Regions from separate parts of the Arthrobacter sp. 10L424 genome, predicted to be linked through region 3. Evidence: riboswitches for the same ligand, from Rfam matches in the RefSeq annotation. Region 3 holds a riboswitch; each other region holds the start of a gene.
The links. A riboswitch is a leader RNA that binds a small molecule or an ion and turns the genes downstream of it on or off. The one in region 3 is predicted to bind cyclic di-AMP.

Region 1 (3,264 bases), on a different contig from region 3:
GCGGCGCAAAGTCCGCAAACGCCACAGGCAGGTTCGCCGGCATACTCTTCCTTCGAACGAAAGGAACCGCGGTGCGGCTCTAAATCTAATGCATTCTGCCCCGGGCACGGCCTGAGCGCAAGGTTCGGCGCCCGCAGGGCGTGTGTGTCAGCCGATGCCATTTGCCCCGCGTCCGACCCAGAGATGGCCAATCCGGCAGTATGCTGCCGCCCGGCGTCGGGCAGTATCCCCATGCCGCCTCCGCGCCCGGCGTCGTACGCTGGAACCCCTGAAGCCCACTGAAGGAGTCCGCGATGCGCAAGGTCATTCTGATGATGCAAGTGTCCCTGGACGGATTCATCGAGGGCCCGGACCAGGACCTGAGCTGGCATCGGGTCGATGAGGAACTGCACACCCACTTCAACGACTTGCTGCGGACGATGGGCGGCTTTCTGGACGGCCGGGTCACCTACGAGATGATGGCCGAGTACTGGCCGACGGCGGACCAGGACCCCTCGAACTCAGCCCCCGAGAGCGAGTTCGCCGGAATCTGGCGGGACATGCCCAAGATCGTCTACTCCAGGACCCTTGCGAAGGCGGGCTGGAATACCGAGGTGGTGCGCGACGTCGTCGTCGAGGACGTCATGAAACTCAAGGACCAGCCCGGCGGCGACCTCGCACTCGGCGGCGCAACCCTCTCGGCGGCGTTCAGACGGCTCGGCCTGATCGACGAGTACCGGATCTACGTCCATCCGGTTCTGGTTGGACGCGGGACGCCCCTCTTCAAGGAGACGGATGCCCTGACTTCGCTCCGGCTGCTGGAGAGCCGCACCTTCGGGAACGGCGTAATTCTGCTGCGGTACGCGGCCGAGCCGGATGGCGGACACGCAAAAGACCGGTGATCCGCTGCCCCCAAGGCACCCGATCGACCGGTCTCCTGCGTGCTGTTAGCGGTACTGCTTAGCCGGCGCGGACGAACGTCACGGGACCGGTGGCCGTCAGCCAGGACAGCGGGTGCGCCATGGTGGCGTTGACGCCGTTCATGCCGCCGCTGATTGCCTGGCCGTTGCCGGCGTAGATGGCAACGTGGCCGGACTGGACGATGATGTCGCCGGGCTGCGGAGTGGAGACGACCTGGCCGTACTTCAGGAAGGCCGTCGGGCCGATGTCGCCGACCGGGATGCCGGCAGCGTTCAGGGCCTTCTCCACCATGGCGGTGCAGTCCTGGGTGATGCCGATCTGGCCGTATGCCATGGACAGCAGTGTGGCGTTGACTCCACCGGCTGCCGGGGCAGCGGCGGGGGCGGGGGCCGACTGGACCTTCACCGTCGCCTTAGCGGCAGGAGCTGCGGCGGCCGGTGCTGCCGGGGCCTTCGGAGCGGCCGCGGGCTTGGGGGCCTCGACCACGGGCGCCGGTGCTGTTTCAACGGCGGGGCGCTCGAAAGTAATCTGGACAGCGGAGTCCGCCATGACCGGTGCGCCGACCTGGCCCTTGACGTCAACGGACGACGCCGGGGCGGCGTCGCGCTTGGCCGGCGCATCGGCTGCGTTGGCGGCCATGGCGCCGCTAAGCACCATTCCGGAAGCGGCGACGAGAACTGCGGCCTGGCGGCCGATGGTCCCGGCGGTACGGCGTTTGCTGCGAAGATCGGCGCGCTTGGGCGCATGGGTATTGCTGGAAATCATTAAAAGGAGCCTCTCCCAATGCCTGCGAGGTGAGCTGTCGGATTCGGATGGGAGGCACCCGGCCGCACTCGGGCCCGATCATTGCGGGCCGTGCGGCTTCACCCCAAGACCCCTGACTAACAGTGGGTCAATAGTGGTTTCCCCGTCTCTGCCGGACGTTGCTGCGAGTTATCCCCACGGCCGCGGCAGAGTTAGGCAATCGGCTGGGGAGAGCCCGTCTCGGAAACAACAGGCACCTAACAACGGTAACGGAATGATCACGGCATGTCACATTGAGGTAACGGCGGAAAGGGGTTGCGGGCGGTCTTTCCCCACGCCAGACGCCGATTCGGGAATAGGATATTGGCATCACGGTTCCCAGAAGCGGAGGCCCCAAATGAACAATCCCGACGTCAACACGCACTGCGTTGCCATCTGCCAGCTGAGCAATGAACCGCCGGAGGACTTCAACGTCAACACCGAGCTGCTGGTACTGGAAAACGGGGAGGTCCTCGTCTCCACCTGGGACGCTGAGCCCCGTGACGGCGGCTTCGATGTCCACGTCCTCAACGACCGCGTGGACGCGTTGGGTTTCATGGTGGTCACCGACTGGGAGTTCTTCGATGAAAAGGCCTACGCCGTGGTGGAGCGCCGGCCGGGAAGCTAGGGAGATTTCCCCGGGCGTTACGGGCCGTCAGAAGTCAGGTTCCGGCCGGGTCTAGCCATCTCGGCGGCGCGGCGCAGCCAGCCGTCAGGATCCCTCCCCCAGCGGTCCAGAACGCTGTCCGCGCGGACCCTGCCGACGACGTCGAGACCCGCCATCAGGGGGCCGACGACGTCGGTGGCGAGCGGATCCACCAGGGCGCTTAGCTGTGCGCTCCGGACGAAGCCTTCGATCCGCGTCAGGTCTGTGTTGGTCAGCAGCCGGACGCTCGATTGCAGGAGGACGACGGCGGCGAGGCGGCGTTCGAAGACCGGCACCTGCCACAGCTCGGAGCTAAGCGCCGTGATGTCATCGTGAGTGAGGTCCGGATAGCGCCGGAGGGCATCGCGGACAGTTCCGCGCACGGCTCCGACGGATGCGCCGTAGTACCGGTGGCCACTTCCGTGCCTGGCCTCGGACTCCTCGGCCCGGCCCCACGACGACTCGCGCTGGAGCGCAAGGTCAATGAAGTCGCCGGCATCACTCATGGGGCCATTGTTTCGCATCCTGCGGCGGGGAGGCCCAGCACCCAAGTGGCCCGACGCCGTCGTGCCCTGTCTACCCCGTAACCGCGGGGCAGCGAAGTCCGGTGTCGGCCAGGCCCGGTGCCCTACTGACCCGGTGCCCGGTACGTGGGCGTCTTCTTGGCCGCGTCGTCCAGATCCTCCGGCGTCAGGAGCGGCTTCAGGCGCACGTTCACAGAGCCCGATGAGTTGATAAGAAGCGAAAGCGCGGCGGCATCGGACGGCAACGGGACCTCGAAGACCCCCAGTACGTCCCTCTCCCCGAAGGCGTAGTAGAAGCATTCGAGCGATCCGCCCACGGATTTGAGGGCATCGACCAGCGCGTCACGGCGCTTCGTTCCCCCTTCGCGCATGAGACCTTTGATGCCGTCGCCCACGTAATTCGCTTCGAAC
Region 2 (3,264 bases), on a different contig from region 3:
AGCCAGCGCGTTCGTGGCGAGTGCGGTGCAATCCTGGCCAACGCCGATCTGGGCGTAGGCGGCAGCGGCGATCGTGGCGCCCATGCCGCTGGCGACGCCGGCCGGAGCCTTGGCGCCGGCCACGGAAGCGGTGGCGGCGGCGCCGACCTTGGTGCCGGCGGTGTTGGCGGTGGGCGTTTCCTGGACCTTCACGACGGGCTTCGCCTTGACGGGGGCCGCAATGGTGGCGACTTCGGTCTTGTCGTAAGCGATCGAGATGCTGGAAGCAGCCGAGATGGCCGCGGGGGCGGCGGACTGGACTTCGAGGGTGGAAGCGGAGGTGGATTCGCGCTGGACGTTGGCCTCAGCAGCGTTGGCTGCGATGCCGCTGGTCAGGACGAGGCCGGAAGCAGCAGCGATGACTGCTGCCTGGCGGCCCACGCCACCGGCGTTGTCGCCGACAGCCTTGGCAATAACAGCCAGCGAGTTGGTCTTGGTGACCTCGGCGCGGTGCCGTGCGTTTGCACGAGTAGTCATTAAGTTCTCTCTTTCGTGATCCTGTGGCCGCGCTTTTCAGGCGCGTGCTGAGGACGCTCCGGCATCTTGGGGGTACGCCGGATCGCCCCGAAGTGGGTTACTTAGCGAAGGGTGTACTGCGAAGACGCGCCAAAAGCGGGAACTGCGTGCAGGTGCATGGCCTGCGGGCCGGACTCAGCAGAGATTGAGGCGGCGGTGTGAGATCCGTTCCGGGCGCCGGCAAGGGCAACCGAGGAGTCGGATTTCAGCGGGCTCGTAAGAGCCGCGCAAGCGCGGTGACGCGCAGCATTGTGGCGTGAAGACACGAAAGTAGCCTCTCCCAATGCCTGCGAGGTGAGCTGTCGGATTCGGATGGGAGTCACCCGGCCGCGCTGCTTCCTGGGAAGCTTTGCGACTTAACCCCAAGGCCTTCTTTCGAAGGCCAAAATTGGTTCCCCCGCCCCTGCCAGACGATGTAATGCGAACGGACCTTGAGCGGTGGCAGAGCTAGGCAATCCACTCAAGAGCGCCAACTTCGGAAAAGTTGGCGTAGGTCAAACTTACAACAGTTGGGACTCAATGTCACATTCGGATCACGGCGTGTCACAAGAATGCGAGAGCGTCCGATCAGCTTTGTTACAGCCAGCCGGTCGGGTCGACAACTTCGCCGTTGACCATGACCTCGAAGTGAAGGTGGCAGCCCGTGGAGGCGCCTGTGGTGCCGCTCATCGCCACGACCTCGCCGCGGGAGACCTGCTGGCCAACCTTGACGGTGGCTGAGGACAAGTGGTTGTAGGTGGTCTCCAGGCCGTTGCCATGGTCGATCACGACACGGTTGCCGCCGCCGTAGGGGTGCCAGCCGGTGAACGTCACGGTCCCACTGGCTGCAGCCAGGACGGCCGTGCCGCACTGGGCGGAATAGTCCTGGCCACGGTGGAACTCGCCGGAGCCGCCTGTAATGGGGCTGACGCGATATCCAAAGGGTGACGCGGTTTTCAACTGGGCCAGCGGCGCCCCGAGGCTTCCGGCGGAGGCCGCGCGGGTGATCGAACCGACGGACTGGGCACTCAGCAACTGCTTGAGCTTTCCGTCCGGGTCGCCCTGGGTGGTGACGGCGGTCCGGTTGAAGTCGATTTTGGCCTCGCCAGCCGTGACATCAGGCTGGACTGCGGCCGAGATGGATCCCGTCGACCCCGCGTTGGTGGCCATAACGGGGCCAGTGGCGGGGACGGTGACGGTGAGGACCAGTCCCGTAGCGGCGAGTGCAATGCCGGCCTTTTGCCCAACGCCGCTGGCGGCGGCAAAGTCTGTTACCTGGCGGAACGGGCTGCGGCGGCCCCTGCGTTCGTCGCGGTGCGCGTCACGTGGGCGGTCGGCCAGGACGGCGACGGCCGGTCGCGGCTCCGGAGCGGGACCGGTCGCACGACGGCGGCCCCTGGCGGTCTGGGTGGTCAAAAACGGTTCCTCTCTGGAGAGCCTGCGGAGTTAGCTGTCGGATTCGGGTCAGAGAGTTCAAAGACCCGGTCCGCCGTGGCAGGCGTCCAGACACAGAGGCATCCAAAGAGTCCCTCTGTGGTGTGTGCTTGCCGCTGACGGACTTCACCCCAAGGCTGATGAACAGCCGGAAGTGGTTCCCCCGCCCCTGCCAGAAGGTGACTCTGCTACTGATCCGCTGGCAGAGCTCGGCTTCGGATCAGATAACGCTTTGGTATCGGTACTAGTGATCAACTATAGGCGATTAAGCCTCGCAGAGATAAATCCGTTATCGAATCTGTGCATAACTCATGGGTCGTCCGATGAGCAGTGGGTTAAGTCCTGTTAACCGACGGTAACAAAGACGTGGGCCGCAACCTCGGGCGGGAGTTCCAGGGCGCCTTCGATATCGGGTACCCGGACGGAGATGTACTCCCCTACCCGTTCCAGCGACACCAGGGCTCCGGGCCGGATACCGCCTTCGTCGAGCTGGACGAGCAGTTCCGGTTCGACCTGGATGGGCTCGGCCAGCCGGTTGACCCGGACCCGGGAATCCGGACCGTAGCCGGCCATGGCTTCGAGAAGGTTCACCACGCCATCCCCGTAGGGCTGGGATGGCAGGCCGCCGAGTTCCGCGAGGCCCGGAATCGGGTTGCCATAGGGAGACACCGTGGGGTGATCCAGCAGCTCGAAGATGCGCCGCTCCACCCGCTCGCTCATGACGTGTTCCCAGCGGCAGGCTTCCTCATGCACATAGGCCCAGTCGAGCCCGATGACGTCCGCCAGCAAGCGCTCGGCAAGGCGGTGCTTGCGCATGACCTCAATCGCACGTTTCCGGCCGGTTTCCGTCAGTTCAAGGTGCCGGTCACCGGAAACGACCACCAGCCCGTCGCGCTCCATGCGGCCGACAGTCTGGGAAACAGTGGGGCCCGAGTGACGCAGCCGTTCGGCGATGCGGGCGCGGAGGGCAACGATGTTCTCTTCTTCAAGTTCCAGAATGGTCCGAAGATACATCTCGGTGGTATCGATCAGATCCGTCATTCAGCTCAGCTCCTCGAGCGCCGTCCTTGCGTGTTCCCACCGTACCGCGAGCTGCTTGCGCCCTGGCGGGGTCCGCCGTACGTTCGCAGGTCAGCTTAGCCTATTTTGAATTACTCCGGATAATCTCAGTGACCGGACTATGACGGGCTCTTTTGCCTCCCCCGCCGGGCAGTCAGGCAGAATGAAACGCAAGGCTTCGTTGCAGCCACCCTGCCGGGCCGCCTCCCAAGCCACGCTTTGTACCAGCCGAAAATT
Region 3 (3,264 bases):
ACACGCTGGCCTCCCTGGTCTGGACCACCGTGGTCGTGTCCGCCGGGGGCCTCGTAGTGATCGGCCTGGTCGGGACGGCACTGATCCGCCGGACCATGAAGCCGCTGGATCAGCTCTCCGAGGTGGCGACGCAGGTCTCGCGCCTTCCGCTCGACGCCGGGGAAGTGGGACTTGCCGTACGGGTTCCGGCGTCGGCAGCCCATCCGGGAACCGAGGTGGGCAGCGTCGGCCATGCCCTGAACCTGATGCTGGACAACGTCTCCAATGCCCTCGAAGCCCGGCAGGAGAGCGAGATGAAGGTGCGCCAGTTCGTGGCGGATGCCTCGCATGAATTGCGCACACCGCTGACCGCCATCCGCGGCTACACCGAGCTGATGCGGATGACCGAGCATTTCACCCCCGACGGGCAGAAGTCCCTGGCCCGTGTTCAGAGCCAGTCCGAGCGGATGACCACCCTGGTGGAGGACCTGCTCCTGCTCGCCCGGCTGGATGAGGGCCAGCCGCTCAAGCTCAGCGACGTGGACCTCACCCAGCTGGCCGTGGAGACGGTGAGCGACGAGAAGGTGATGGCCCCGGACCGCGTCTGGCAGTTGGAGCTTCCCGAAGAGCCTGTGGTGGTTCGCGGAGACGCCACCCAGCTCCACCAGGTGCTGGCCAATCTGCTCTCCAACGCCCGCAAGCACACGGGGCCCGGAACGACTGTGGTGACCGGCGTTGGGCGAACCCCGGACGGGAGCGCCGTGGTGACGGTGACCGACAACGGGCCCGGGATCGCCCCCGAGTTTATGGGCCGCGTCTTTGCGCGCTTCACCCGGGCGGATGCTTCCCGGAAGAATCCGGTGCCGGTGACGACGCCGGCAGCCGTCCGACGGCCCTTGCCGCACCTGCCGCTGCGCCCACCCCGGCCTCCGTCCGCCGCGAGTGCTTCCACGGGGACCCCTCCCCCGACTTCCGCCGAGGGAACCAGCGGACTGGGACTCTCGATCGTGCAGTCGATTGTTGAGGCTCACGGTGGGACGGTCAGCGTGACGTCGGCGCCCGGCCGGACCGAGTTTGTGGTGCGGCTGCCCGCGCCGAACCCGGTCCAGGGGGAGCATCCGACGGCGCAAGCCGCCACACCGTCGTCGTGATCTCCGTTACCTAAATGTGACTTAAGCAGGCTGCTCCTGTACGGTTTTTAGAGTGTGGCCATCACTGACGCCGCACATCCGGATGCACGCCAAACTCTGCCGCCTCCCGGATTCCGCTGCACCAGGCAGAGGCGGGGGACCCAGAGTTCCCGGGCATTTGCAGATCTTGCACCCTTGGGGTGAAGCCGACACGTGAGATTCCGTGCGGCCGGATGACCTCATCCGAACCCGACAGCTAACTCCGCAGGCGTTGAGAGGCGATCATGACTGAATTCAAGCCACAAACGCGCCCTGATGGCGTTACGAAGAAGACCCGCTCCGAGGTGTCCCGCCACCGCGCTGAACCGGCCAAGCCCGCTTCAGCCCTGTCCCGGCTTGCCAAGAACTTCGGCACCACCGGCCGCCGCGCGGCCGTTGTTGCCGCCGCCTGCGCGGTGCTCGTGGGGGTCGGCGCTGCCGGGCATGCCTCCGAGACGGCTGCCCGCAATGCCACCGCGGGCACGTCCACGGAAGCAGCCCCCACTGCGGATGCCCTGACGCACCTCGATTTTGAGCGCGTCCGGGTCGACAACCAGACCACCTTCCCCACCGGCGGCGCCGCGGCCCAGTCCACCGAGGTCAAGCCTGCCGAAGCACCGGCCCCGGCAGCTGCCCCGGCTCCGGCAGCTGCTCCGGCTCCCGCTCCCGCTCCGGCGGCTGCCCCGGCACCGGCACCGGCGCCTGCCCCCGTTGCCATCGACGACCCGGCCGGCGCGCAGGCCTACGCGGCCAGCCAGCTGGGATCCCACGGCTGGGCTGCAGACCAGATGCAGTGCCTCACGAAGCTCTGGACCAAGGAGTCTGACTGGAAGACGACGGCCACCAACAAGAGCAGCGGCGCCTACGGTGTGGTCCAGGCCCTGCCGGCCGAGAAGATGGCCAGCGCGGGCGCTGATTACCGGACCAACTACCGGACCCAGATCAACTGGGGCCTGAAGTATGTCAAGGACCGCTACGGCTCACCGTGTGGCGCCCTGAACTTCCACTACGCCCACAACTGGTACTAAACACCAGAAGGTCGGACTGAACTGAGGCCCCGGATCCCACTGGATCCGGGGCCTTAGCTCTGCCGGCGACGGTCCGCGACAACCCGCGACAACCCGAGGGAACCGTCGGGCCGTCGGGCCGTGGCCGGACCGTTCGGCTTAGGGCGCGACTAGCCGTTGGGACGGTTGGGCAGGTACTGCACCGCCCATTTATTGCCGTCGGGATCGGCGAAGTAGACGAAGTGCCCCCAGTCCTGGACGTCGACGTCGCTGACATCCACGCCGTTGTCCTTGAGCTGCCGGTGGGCGGCCTGAATGTCGCTGACCACCAGCTGCAGGCTCGGGGCGGTGCCGGGCGGGGCGTCGTTGAGGCCCTCGCCGATGGCGATCGAGCAGCCGGAACCGGGCGGGGTCAACTGGACGAAACGGATGCCGTCCATGGGCCGCTCGTCGTAGTCGGCATTGAACCCGACCTTATTGACGTAAAAATCCTTGGCGCGGTCCACGTCGGACACAGGGACAAAGACAAGCTCAAGTTTCCAGTCCATGGGCCACAGGCTAGTCCCGGACCGCGATTTGCGGTAGGGCAATCCCAAGGGCGTGGACCCGCCGCGGCGGCGGGCCCAACCCCGTGGCTGGTTAGCCGGCCACGCCGTACAGGCGGTCGCCGGCGTCGCCCAAGCCCGGGACGATGTAGGACTTCTCGTTGAGCTTCTCGTCGATGGAGGCGAGCACGATCGTCACGTTGGCGTCCGAGAGCTCTTCTTCCAGCTTCGCGAGGCCTTCCGGAGCGGCCAGCAGGCAGATGCAGGTGACGTCGGAGGCGCCGCGCTTGAAGAGGAACTTGATGGCCTCACGCAGTGTGCCGCCGGTGGCGAGCATGGGGTCCAGGACAAAGATCTGGCGATCGGTGAGGTCCTCGGGGAGACGCTCGGCATACGTGATGATGTCCAGGGTCTCTTCATCCCGGGCCATGCCCAGGAAGCCGACCTCGGCGGTGGGGACCAGCTTGGTCATGCCTTCGAGCATGCCGAGTCCCGCACGCAGGATGGGGACCACCAGCGGCGTGGGCTTGGTGAAAGCGGTGCCGATCGTGGTGCTGACCGGGG

Region 1: linked by a shared signal. The riboswitch ahead of AC1DC5_RS08515 (NlpC/P60 family protein) and the one ahead of AC1DC5_RS18600 (aggregation-promoting factor C-terminal-like domain-containing protein) in region 3 are both predicted to bind cyclic di-AMP.
Region 2: linked by a shared signal. The riboswitch ahead of AC1DC5_RS13465 (M23 family metallopeptidase) and the one ahead of AC1DC5_RS18600 (aggregation-promoting factor C-terminal-like domain-containing protein) in region 3 are both predicted to bind cyclic di-AMP.

Annotation. Positions count from the first base shown of each region.
Region 1 covers NZ_JBFTJH010000003.1:633,439-636,702, forward strand. Annotated here, with positions in the region: gene AC1DC5_RS08510 (dihydrofolate reductase family protein) at 294-881, shown strand; gene AC1DC5_RS08515 (NlpC/P60 family protein) at 940-1,665, opposite strand; cyclic di-AMP (ydaO/yuaA leader) riboswitch at 1,671-1,841, opposite strand; gene AC1DC5_RS08520 (hypothetical protein) at 2,042-2,311, shown strand; gene AC1DC5_RS08525 (DNA alkylation repair protein) at 2,329-2,835, opposite strand; gene AC1DC5_RS08530 (GYD domain-containing protein) at 2,958-3,264, opposite strand, start outside.
Region 2 covers NZ_JBFTJH010000007.1:107,449-110,712, forward strand. Annotated here, with positions in the region: gene AC1DC5_RS13460 (NlpC/P60 family protein) at 1-516, opposite strand, end outside; cyclic di-AMP (ydaO/yuaA leader) riboswitch at 826-995, opposite strand; gene AC1DC5_RS13465 (M23 family metallopeptidase) at 1,132-1,950, opposite strand; cyclic di-AMP (ydaO/yuaA leader) riboswitch at 1,955-2,168, opposite strand; gene AC1DC5_RS13470 (iron-dependent transcriptional repressor DtxR) at 2,314-3,009, opposite strand.
Region 3 covers NZ_JBFTJH010000015.1:3,197-6,460, forward strand. Annotated here, with positions in the region: gene AC1DC5_RS18595 (sensor histidine kinase) at 1-1,130, shown strand, start outside; cyclic di-AMP (ydaO/yuaA leader) riboswitch at 1,235-1,395, shown strand; gene AC1DC5_RS18600 (aggregation-promoting factor C-terminal-like domain-containing protein) at 1,394-2,176, shown strand; gene AC1DC5_RS18605 (glyoxalase superfamily protein) at 2,326-2,703, opposite strand; gene upp (uracil phosphoribosyltransferase) at 2,795-3,264, opposite strand, start outside.